Regions from separate parts of the Janibacter cremeus genome, predicted to be linked through region 1. Evidence: predicted binding sites of a transcription regulator. Region 1 holds the regulator's gene; each other region holds the start of a gene.
The links. The regulator LexA, encoded in region 1, represses DNA repair genes until DNA is damaged. The targets are predictions, from matches to a motif close to TCGAACANNTGTTCGA.
Positions count from the first base shown of each region.

Region 2: O9K63_RS06420 (HNH endonuclease signature motif containing protein) is a predicted target of LexA. The motif match lies at 1,359-1,374, and genes of this name have one in related genera.
Region 3: O9K63_RS04935 (HNH endonuclease signature motif containing protein) is a predicted target of LexA. The motif match lies at 1,963-1,978, and genes of this name have one in related genera.

Region 1 is NZ_CP115184.1:447,645-450,913, forward strand. It holds gene O9K63_RS02055 (NAD-dependent protein deacetylase) at 1-529, shown strand, start outside; gene O9K63_RS02060 (glutaredoxin domain-containing protein) at 535-954, opposite strand; gene lexA (transcriptional repressor LexA) at 969-1,754, opposite strand; gene O9K63_RS02070 (LysM peptidoglycan-binding domain-containing protein) at 1,956-2,345, shown strand; gene nrdR (transcriptional regulator NrdR) at 2,736-3,209, shown strand.
Region 2 is NZ_CP115184.1:1,388,239-1,391,507, reverse strand. It holds gene dapF (diaminopimelate epimerase) at 1-634, shown strand, start outside; gene O9K63_RS06425 (class I SAM-dependent methyltransferase) at 639-1,253, opposite strand; gene O9K63_RS06420 (HNH endonuclease signature motif containing protein) at 1,400-2,863, shown strand; gene glpK (glycerol kinase GlpK) at 2,888-3,269, opposite strand, start outside.
Region 3 is NZ_CP115184.1:1,066,565-1,069,833, forward strand. It holds partial or broken gene O9K63_RS04930 (HipA family kinase) at 1-297, shown strand, start outside; gene O9K63_RS04935 (HNH endonuclease signature motif containing protein) at 321-1,922, opposite strand; gene O9K63_RS04940 (YbhB/YbcL family Raf kinase inhibitor-like protein) at 2,035-2,571, shown strand; gene O9K63_RS04945 (TrmH family RNA methyltransferase) at 2,617-3,269, opposite strand, start outside.

The sequences.
Region 1 (3,269 bases):
GCACCAGGCCGCCGGCACCCGCGAGGTCGTCGAGCTGCACGGCAACCTCGTCGACGTCGTCTGCCTCACCTGCGACGCGCGGGTCGCCCGTCCCGTCCTCGACGAGCGGATGGCCGCGGAGAACCCCGGCTTCGACGTCGACAGCGACGAGATCCGCCCGGACGGCGACGTGCGGCTCGACGCCGTGGACGTCGAGCGGTTCCGGGTACCGATCTGCACCTCGTGCGGGCAGGACACGCTCAAGCCGGACGTCGTCTTCTTCGGGGGAGCGGTGGACAAGCCGAAGGTCCAGCACTGCTTCGACCTGACCGACCAGGCGCCGAGCCTGCTCGTGCTCGGTAGCTCGCTGCAGGTGATGTCCGGGCTGCGCTTCGTGCGCCGGGCGGCCAAGCGCGGGATCCCGGTCGCGCTGATCACCCGGGGGCCGAGCCGGGGCGACGACCTCGTCGACCACCGCGTCGACGGGGAGCTGGCCGACTCCCTTCGCTCACTGACGCAGTCGTTGGACCGGGTGGCCGCGAGCGCCTGAGGTGGTCAGCGCAGCGCGGCCCTGACGACCTCGGGGTCGGGGTTGGTGTGCACCTCGTCGCCGATGCGCACGGTCGGGACGGTCTCGTTGCCGCCGTTGACCGAGCGGACGAAGGCGGCCGCGTCCTCGTCCGCCCAGATGCTGACCCAGGCGGCCTTGTCCTTGTCCTTGCCCAGGGCGCCGCGCAGGCGCAGGCAGAACACGCACCCGGGGCGCCAGTAGATGACGACGGGGAACTCGCTGCGCCTCGCCTCGACCTCGGCGTGGCCCGGCCCGCCGCGGCCGTTGAGCGGGGAGAGCCACCACGCGAAGACGAGGACGACGACGAACAGCACGACGTTGGACCCCTCGCCGGTGCGCACTCCCTGTGCCGCGAGGACGATGCCCGCGACGAGCAGGGCCAGTGCGGATCCCCATCTGCGCATGGGGCGATTGTGCCTCAGAGGCTGCGCAGGACCGCCGTCACCTTGCCCAGCACGGTCGCGTGGTCGCCGTCGATCGGCTCGAAGGCCGGGTTGTGGGGGAGCAGCCAGACGTGGCCGTCCTTGCGCTTGAAGGTCTTGACCGTCGCCTCGTTGTCGAGCATCGCCGCGATGATGTCGCCGTTGTCGGCGTCGGGCTGCTGGCGCACGACGACCCAGTCGCCGTCGCAGATGGCCGCGTCGACCATCGAGTCGCCGACGACCTTGAGCAGGAAGAGGGAGCCCTCGCCGACGATCTGCTTCGGCAGCGGGAAGACGTCGTCGACGAGCTCCTCGGCGGTGATCGGCACACCGGCGGCGATCTCACCCAGGACCGGCACGTAGCTGGCCTCGGGCCGCTCGTCGCCGGAGCCGGTGATGTCGACGTCCTCGTCCTGCGCGGTCGCACCACCACGCATGCCGCCGAAGTCGGCGGTGTCGGCGATGACCGCCTCGGCGTCCGCGTCGGGGGAGATGACCTCGATCGCGCGGGGGCGGTTGGGGTCGCGGCGCAGGTAGCCCTTGCGCTCGAGGGAGGAGAGCTGGTGGGCGACCGAGCTGGGGCTGGTCAGGCCGACGAGCTGCCCGATCTCGCGCAGGCTCGGCGGGTAGCCGCGGGTCGCGACGGCGGTGCGGATAACCTCGAGCACCTTGCGCTGGCGGGCCGTGAGGCCGTCGCCGGAGTCCCGCTCCGGGAGGTGGCGCACGGTGCTGTCGCCGCCGCCGGAGTCCGTGCTCGTGTCCTTGCCGCTGCCCTTGCTCATCTCGACCCTTCCGTCCGTGTCACCAGCGTTGTCGGTGGTCGCTGGTCAACTTCTCGGTAGTGGAGACAGTAGGACGATCGAACAGGTATTTCAAACATGTGTTCGAGCGTGTTGTTGATCTTCTTCGAACATCCGTGCTAGACATCGTACAGACGTTCTATCGAACACCGGTTCGAGGGAACACGCCACGAGGAGGACCAGATGACCGCACTCACCGTCACCCACGGCGCGCCGGTCGGTGCGCCCGCAGTCCGACCGACCCGCACCCGCCACCTGCACTCCGTCCCCACGGGCGACGCGGTCGCTGCCCCGGCGAAGGGGGCGGTGCGGCTGACCCGTCGCGGTCGCCTCACGATGACCCTGACGACGCTGGCGGTTGCCTCCGTCGCGGGCGCGGGGATGGCCTTCGGTGGCCCCGCGGCCACGCCGCAGGAAGTCACCGTCGAGCAGGGACAGACCCTGACCTCGATCGCCGCCGTCGAGATGACCGGCGTGCCGACCGACGACGCGATCGCGCAGATCCGGCAGGCCAACGACCTGGCGACCAGCCACGTCCACGCGGGGCAGACCCTGGTCATCCCCACCCCCTGAGAACCTCCCGGGCCCATCGACCCAGCCCGGGCCGGCCGTCGGCCACCTCCGCATGCCGGAGGTGGCCGACGTGCGTGTCAGGGGGGTCGGTCGAGGTGCCGCAGGGGGTTGGTCGAGGCGTCGCGGTCGCGGGTGCCGGCGAGCTGATCCCCGGTATTCCGGCCCTGTGCGCAGGGCGGTGACCGCTCACCGACGGCGCCACGCCGGGGACTTGCATCCGTTGTGTGACAGGGGTCTAATGGTCACTACATCTAGTGGTTACACAGATGTCATTCGTCCACATCTAGTACACAGGATGAGTTCGGTTCTCCACAGGATTCGGGGAATCGTCCCCATCCCGTCCACCGTTTCATCCACAGGCACACCCCTACGAACCGAGAGGAGTCGGCCATGCACTGTCCCTTCTGCCGGCACACCGACTCCCGGGTCATCGACAGCCGGACCACCGACGACGGCAGCGCGATCCGCCGCCGCCGCCAGTGCCCGGAGTGCTCCCGGCGCTTCACCACGCTGGAGAGCGCGAGCCTGTCGGTGACCAAGCGGTCGGGTGCTGCCGAGCCGTTCAGCCGGGCCAAGGTGCTCGCCGGTGTCCGCAAGGCCTGTCAGGGCCGCCCGGTCACCGAGGACCAGCTCGCCCTGCTCGCCCAGCGCGTGGAGGAGAGCATCCGCTCGCAGGGCAGCGCCGAGATCGACGCCCACGAGGTGGGCATGGCGATCCTGCCGCCCCTGCGGGACCTGGACGAGGTCGCATACCTGCGCTACGCGTCCGTCTACCAGTCCTTCGAGTCGCTCGAGGACTTCGAGGCGGCCATCAGCGCCCTGCGCCGCGAGCACGCGACCGCCACCGAGGGCGCCACCCCATAGACCCCGGGTACCGATACGCGATTGGGCTGTCGGTACCCGGTGCAAACGTAAGAACCGTAC
Region 2 (3,269 bases), 940 kb from region 1:
GTCGCTGGCCCAGATGTGCGGCAACGGCACGCGCGTCCTCGCCACCTGGTTGCGGCGCGAGGGGCTGGTCGGGGACGAGTTCGCCCTCGCCACGCGGGCCGGGCTCAAGCGCATCCGCTTCGAGGGCGACCACGTCGTCACGCACATGGGGACGTGGCGGTTCGTCGACGAGGCGACGGCCCACGCAGACGGCTTCGACGCCCTCGTGCACGTCCAGGAGGCCGAGGCGGTCACCGAGCCGTACTCGGCGCTCTCGCTCGACCTGGGCAACCCGCACACCGTCGTCGCGCTCCCGGAGACGGTCTCGCTCAACGGTCTTCGGCTGCTCACTCCGCCGGTCGTCAACCCGACGCCGCCGGAGGGGAGCAACGTCGAGTTCGTCCGCGTGCTCGGCCCCGGGCACATCTCCATGCGCGTGCACGAGCGCGGGGTGGGGGAGACCCGCTCCTGCGGTACCGGTGTGTGTGCCGCCGCGATCGGCATGGCGTTCTGGTCCGGGGACGTCGATGCTCCCGGGCGGGTGAGGGTCGAGGTGCCCGGTGGCACGTTGCAGGTGCGGTTGCTGCCCGGCCGCGAGGTCGAGCTCGCCGGGCCGGCGGAGCTCGTGGCGGACGGGACGACGACGCTCGTCTGACCGATCAGACGGGGCGGCTGACGCGGAGGACCCGGAAGCCCTTGCTCGAGGCCGTGCGCTCGGTCGGCAGGCCGAGCTCGTTGGTGATCCAGCGCTGCAGGCTGTCGGCACCGAGGTTCTTGCCGACGACCAGGTGGGCGTCGGCCCCCTTCGCCAGGCGGGGCAGCCAGGTGCGCATCAGCTCGTGGACGGCCGGCTTGCCGATGCGGATCGGCGGGTTGGACCAGATCGCGGCGAAGGGAGTGCTGCTCGGCACCTCGTCCGGCCGCACCGCGCGCACGTTGTCCAGGCCGAGGGCCTGCGCGTTGCGGCGGGTGAGGTCGAGGGCGCGCTCGGTGACGTCGACGGCCCACACGGTGGCCTCGGGGGATCGCATGGCCAGGGTGAGCGCGATCGGGCCCCACCCGCAGCCGAGGTCCAGCAGGTCCCCTGACGAAGGGGGGTCCGGCACCTCGTCGAGGAGGATCGCCGTCGCCTTGTCCAGACCTCCTGGGGAGAAGATCCCGCCGGCCGTCTCGACCGTCACGTCACGTCCCGCGAGGTGGGTGTGCAGCTGCCGCCGCTCGGCATCCGCCGCAGCGGGGGAGTCCGTGAAGTAGTGGTTGGTCGGCTCGGTCACGAGGACACCCTAGGCGTGGTGGTCGGTGATGCCCCGTCGCTGCTCGGGGTGGGCAGCGAATCCCCCCAGAGGACGGGAAAAGCTCGCGCCGAGCTCTTGACTTGTTCGAACAGGTGTTCGAGTATGGAGTGACAGGAGGCCACGCGATGATCGAGCAGACGCCAGAGGCAGCACCCGAGGGCGAGGGTTCTGCCGTGCTGCCGGACCAGCTCGACGACCTGCTCGGAGCGCTGAGCGGGGCCGCTGTCGACGGGCTCTCCGAGGCCGATCTCCTGCACGTCGTCACCACTCTCGAGGCGACGAAGGGCGCCGCTGCCGCGCTGCAGGCGCGTGCCACCGCGCGCTTCGTCGAGGACCGGGACTCCCTCACGCAGCAGGCTCTGGTGCGGGAGGAGATCTCCCGGCGCGACGCCTCGTGTCGACGCAGCGCCACCCGCGCGGAGGTCGCCCTGGCCCGCCGGTGCTCGCCGTGGCAGGCGGACCGGCACGTGGGAGCGGCCAAGGCCCTCGTTCATGACCTGCCGATGACGATGTCGGCGCTGACGGCAGGTGACATCAGCGAGTCACGGGCTCTGATCGTGGCGCGAGAGACGTCCTGCCTCTCGCGGGCGGACCGGACGGAGGCCGATCGGCGTCTAGCGGGGGACCTGTCGACCATGGGTGACCGAGCGCTCGCCGCCGCGGCCCAGCGCGTGTGCATCGACCTCGATCAGGAGGCCATCGTCGAGCGGCGTCGCCGGGCTGCCGCCTCGCGCCATGTCGGTGTCCGGCCGGCCCCGGACGGCATGGCCCGACTGAGCATCCTGGGGCCGCTCGCTGATGTCGTGGGCGCGTACGCGGCCCTCACGTCCGCCGAGCAGGCTCGCTACGTCGCCACCGGAGACCCCGAAGCCGACGCCGCCCGAGCCGCTGATGAGCGGGGGCGTGGTGCCTGGCTGGCCGACACGGCGCTGGAGCTGTTGTCCGGTCGGGACGAGGGGCAGGTCCAGCCGGTCGAGGTCGGGCTCGTCATGCGCGAGGACGCGGTCGTGCCGAGGGCAGGGGCGCGCACTGGTCGGCCGGGTGACGCCGAGGAGCTGGCGGACGAGGTCGAGATCCCCGGCTGGGGCGCCGTCCCCGGTGACATGGCTCGCGAGCACCTCCTTCGCCTGTGCGACACCGGGACCGAGACGTGGCTGCGTCGGTTGTGGACCGCTCCGGGTGGTCGCGACCTCGTGGCGATGGACTCCAGCCGCCGACTCTTCAGCGGCGTGCTGAGGCAGCTGATCGGGTTGCGAGACGCGACCTGTCGGGTGCCCTGGTGCGACGCCCCGGCCCGACAGGTCGACCACGTCGTGTCCTTCGCTCGCGGCGGAGGCACATCCGCGGCCAACGCCATGGGCGGCTGCCAGCGGCACAACCTGGTCAAGGAGGAACCCGGCTGGAGGGCAGAGGTCATCTCGACCGGCCTGGACCCCGGCGCCGGCACGCCGCACACGGTCAGAGTCACCACGCCGACGGGGTCGCAGTTCACCTCCGTGGCAGCTCCACTGCTCGGTCATGGCCGGGCTGCGGTGGGACATGCCCGGTCTCCGATGGAGATCCATTACGAGGAGCTGTTGGCGGCCTGACCCTTCGGCCGGGTGTCGGCCGCGTCAGACCACGTCCTCGTCCACCCAGTCAAGGGTCTTGGTGATGGCCTTGGCCCAGTTGCGCATCAGTCGCGCCACCTCGTCGGAGTCCATCTGCGGGCTCCAGCGCACGTCCTCCTGCCAGTTCGCGGTGATCTCGTCCGTCGACTCCCAGTACCCGACGGCCAGGCCGGCGGCGTAGGCCGCGCCGAGGGCCGTCGTCTCCGCGATCTTCGGGCGGACCACGTCCACCCCGAGGATGTCGGCCTGGAACTGCATGAGCGTCTCGTTGGCCACCATCCCGCCGTCGACCTTGAGCTCGGTCAGGCGCCCGCCTGCCCGCTCGGCGTCGCCCTGCATCGCGTCGAGCACGTCGCGCGTCTGGTACGCCGTCGACTCCAGCGCG
Region 3 (3,269 bases), 620 kb from region 1:
CGGCGCCTGGGCATCCCGGTCCCCCGGCTGGCCGTCGTCGACCTGGCCAAGGACATCGCCCGCTACGAGGCCGACGAGGAGGTCCAGGACCTGCTCACGGCCTCGGTCGGCACCAACCTCGGTCTGGACTACCTGCCCGGCTCCTTCGGCTACGACGGGTCGCGACCGGCGACACGGGAGGAGGCGGAGCCGATCGTCTGGCTCGATGCCTTCACGGCCAATGTCGACAGGACGTGGGCCAACCCCAACCTGCTCGTGTGGGGCGGGCGACCGTGGGCCATCGACCACGGTGCGGCCCGACTCCTCGACCGGCTCGTGCGCTAGGCCGCATGGAGCCCCTCGAGGTGGACCTCGAGGCGGGAACGGGTCAGCGTCGGCGGCACTGGCTCGCGCGGGTGGGGGATGTCGCGTCCCACCCCGAGCAGGGGTGGTGCGGGACAGCGATGGTCCTGCCCGTGGGTGGTGGTCAGTCGTACCTGGTGGGGCCGGTCGCCGGGATCGAGCCCGGTGGCCGTCACAGTGGCTCGCCAACCGGGGGTCTCCTTGTCGAGGTTGTGCCGTTCGCACAGGCCCCACCCGTTGATCGCGTTGGTCCGACCGCCATCCGCTGCGGGGTGGGCATGATCGACCTGTCTCGTCGGGGCATCGCACCAGGGCACGCGGCAGGTGGCATCACGCAGGGTGATCAAAGCGCGCAGAGCGCCGGTGTGGAACCGTTGCCGTGACTCCATCGCGACCAGGTTCCGCCCGTCCGGTGGCGTGAACAGCCGCCGCAACCAGATCCCCGGGCTGTGGTCACCCTCGGACCCGGCGGACTCGAGCTGGTCCAGGAGACGAGTCAGGTGCTCACGGGCGCTGTGCGCCGGCAGGGCACCCCATCCGGGCACCTCGACCGCCCCGCCATCCCCGCTCGTGCCATCACCCGCGGTCCCGTGGCCCGCGGCTCCGTGGCCCGCATCGGCGGACACCGGGTCGTCGTCGTCCGGCTCGTCACGGGTGGGCAGGAGCGTCGTGTCGCTCATGACCAGACCGACCTCGACGGGCTGCGCCTGACCCTCATCCCGCCCGGACAGACGCTCCAGTGCGGTGTCGGCCATCCACGCGCCCCGGCTGCGCTCGTCCGCCGTACGCTCGGCGTCGACCTGCGGGTCACCCGTCGCAACGAATCGCGCCGCCTCCGCCGCAGTCAGCGACGCGTGGGCACCGACCACGTCCGTCAATGGACCCAGGACCGAGAGCCACGCCATCCCGTCCGGCGCCGGGCGCGTGCTCACCCTGCGGGAGGCGACGGCCTTCTCGTTGCGCCTGACCACACTGGCCGGGTCGATAACGGTGCACGCCCGGTGGGCGGCGCCCCTCAGCGCGCGGTCGCCCAACAGGGCCAGGTCCCCGGCCAGGCGGCGATCGGCCTCCCTGCGGTCCTGCGGCGACAAGCAGGTCGTCTCCTGGGCGACGACGCCCGCCCTGGACTCGCTCACCCGTCCGGCAGTCAACGCGGACATCGTCTGCGGCAGGACGGAGCACCAGGCCCGTGCGGTGGCCACGTGCCGATCGGCCTGCGCCGGCGAGCACCGCCGCGCCAGAGCGACCTCGCTGCGCGCCGCGCTGGTCCGCCGACGGGCCTCGCCGCGCGTGATCTCCTCACGCGCCCGAGCGGCTGATGCGTCCTGCTCCACCTGCTCCACGAAGTGCACCGTCGCCCGCGCCTGCACCGCCGAGACCGCGGACTTGATCTCCTCCGCCACCGTGATCACCTGCAGGCACTCCGCCCGGGTCAGTCCATCCACGGCCGTCAGCCCCGAGAGCCACTCACGGGTGTCGCCCAACAACTCCGTTACCCCGGGAAGACCCGTGACCACGTCAGCCGTGTCGCCCTCGGCCGCGCGTCCCCTCGGCGCGTCGGTGTCGACTGTCACGATCACGGTCTTCCCCTCCTCATGGAGTGCCCGGCTCATGTTCCATTCGAACATGTGTTCGACAAAGTGTCAACAGGGCACCCTCGGAATCGGCGGGCGAGCATCTAGGGTCGGAAGCATGGACTTCACACGACCGACCGCACCAGACCCCTACGAGATGCTCCCGGCCACGGCGTCCTTCGACGTCTCCAGCGAGGACTTCGTCGACGGCGCAACCCTGCCCGACGCGCAGGTCGCCTCCGGGGGCAACCGCAGTCCGCAGCTGTCCTGGTCCGGCGCGCCCGAGGGGACGAAGAGCTTCGCCGTCTCCTGCTTCGACCCGGACGCACCCACCCCGGCCGGCTTCTGGCACTGGACCGTGGTCGACCTGCCCGCTGACACGACCTCGCTGCCGGCGGACGCCGGAGCCGAGGGTGGCGCGAACCTCCCCGAGGGCGCCTTCATGACCACGACGGACAACGGCACCAGGGACTTCGGTGGGGCCGCCCCACCGGAGGGTGACATGGCGCACCGCTACGTCTTCGCGGTGCACGCCCTGGACGTCGAGCCGGGTGGCCTGGGCATCGACGGTGACGTCAGCTGCACGGTCGCGGCCTTCACCTACCTGCCCCACACGCTCGGCCGGGCCGTCATCACGGGCACCTACCAGGCCTGAGTCCGGCTGCGGGCCTGCGGTGCCGTGGGCCGGCGGGTCTGCGGGTCAGCGCACCCGCAGCTCCCACGCAGCCACGGCACCCGCGGCCGCGACGTTGAGCGAGTCGACCACACCGGTCATCGGGATCGTCACGGTGAGGTCGACCTGCCCGAGGGTCCGGCGCGCCAATCCGTCGCCCTCGGTGCCCAGGACCAGCGCGAGACGCTCGGGCGGGTCGGCCGACAGCTCGTCGAGCCCGACCGCGTCCGGCGCCAACGCCAGCGCCGCCACCGTGAACCCGGCCTCGCGCAACGCCTCGATGCCGCCGGGCCACGGGTCGATACGCGTCCACGGCACCTGGAAGACCGTGCCCATCGAGACCCGGATGGCCCGCCGGTAGAGCGGGTCGGCGCACCGGGGTGTCACGAGGACGGCGTCCGTCCCCAGCGCCGCCGCCGAGCGGAAGACGGCACCGACGTTGGTGTGGTCGACGACGTCCTCGATCACCAGCACCCGCCGGGCTCCGGCGAGCACCTCGGCCAGCGAGGGCAGCTGCGGGCGGTGCATCGAGGCCAGCGCACCGCGGTGGAGGTTGTACCCGGTGATCCCCTCGATGACCTCCGCCGTCCCGGTGTAGACCGGGACCCCCTTCGCCTCCGCCTCCTCGACGATGTCGGCGAGGTCGGTCAACCACCGCTCCCCCATGAGGAAGGCGCGCG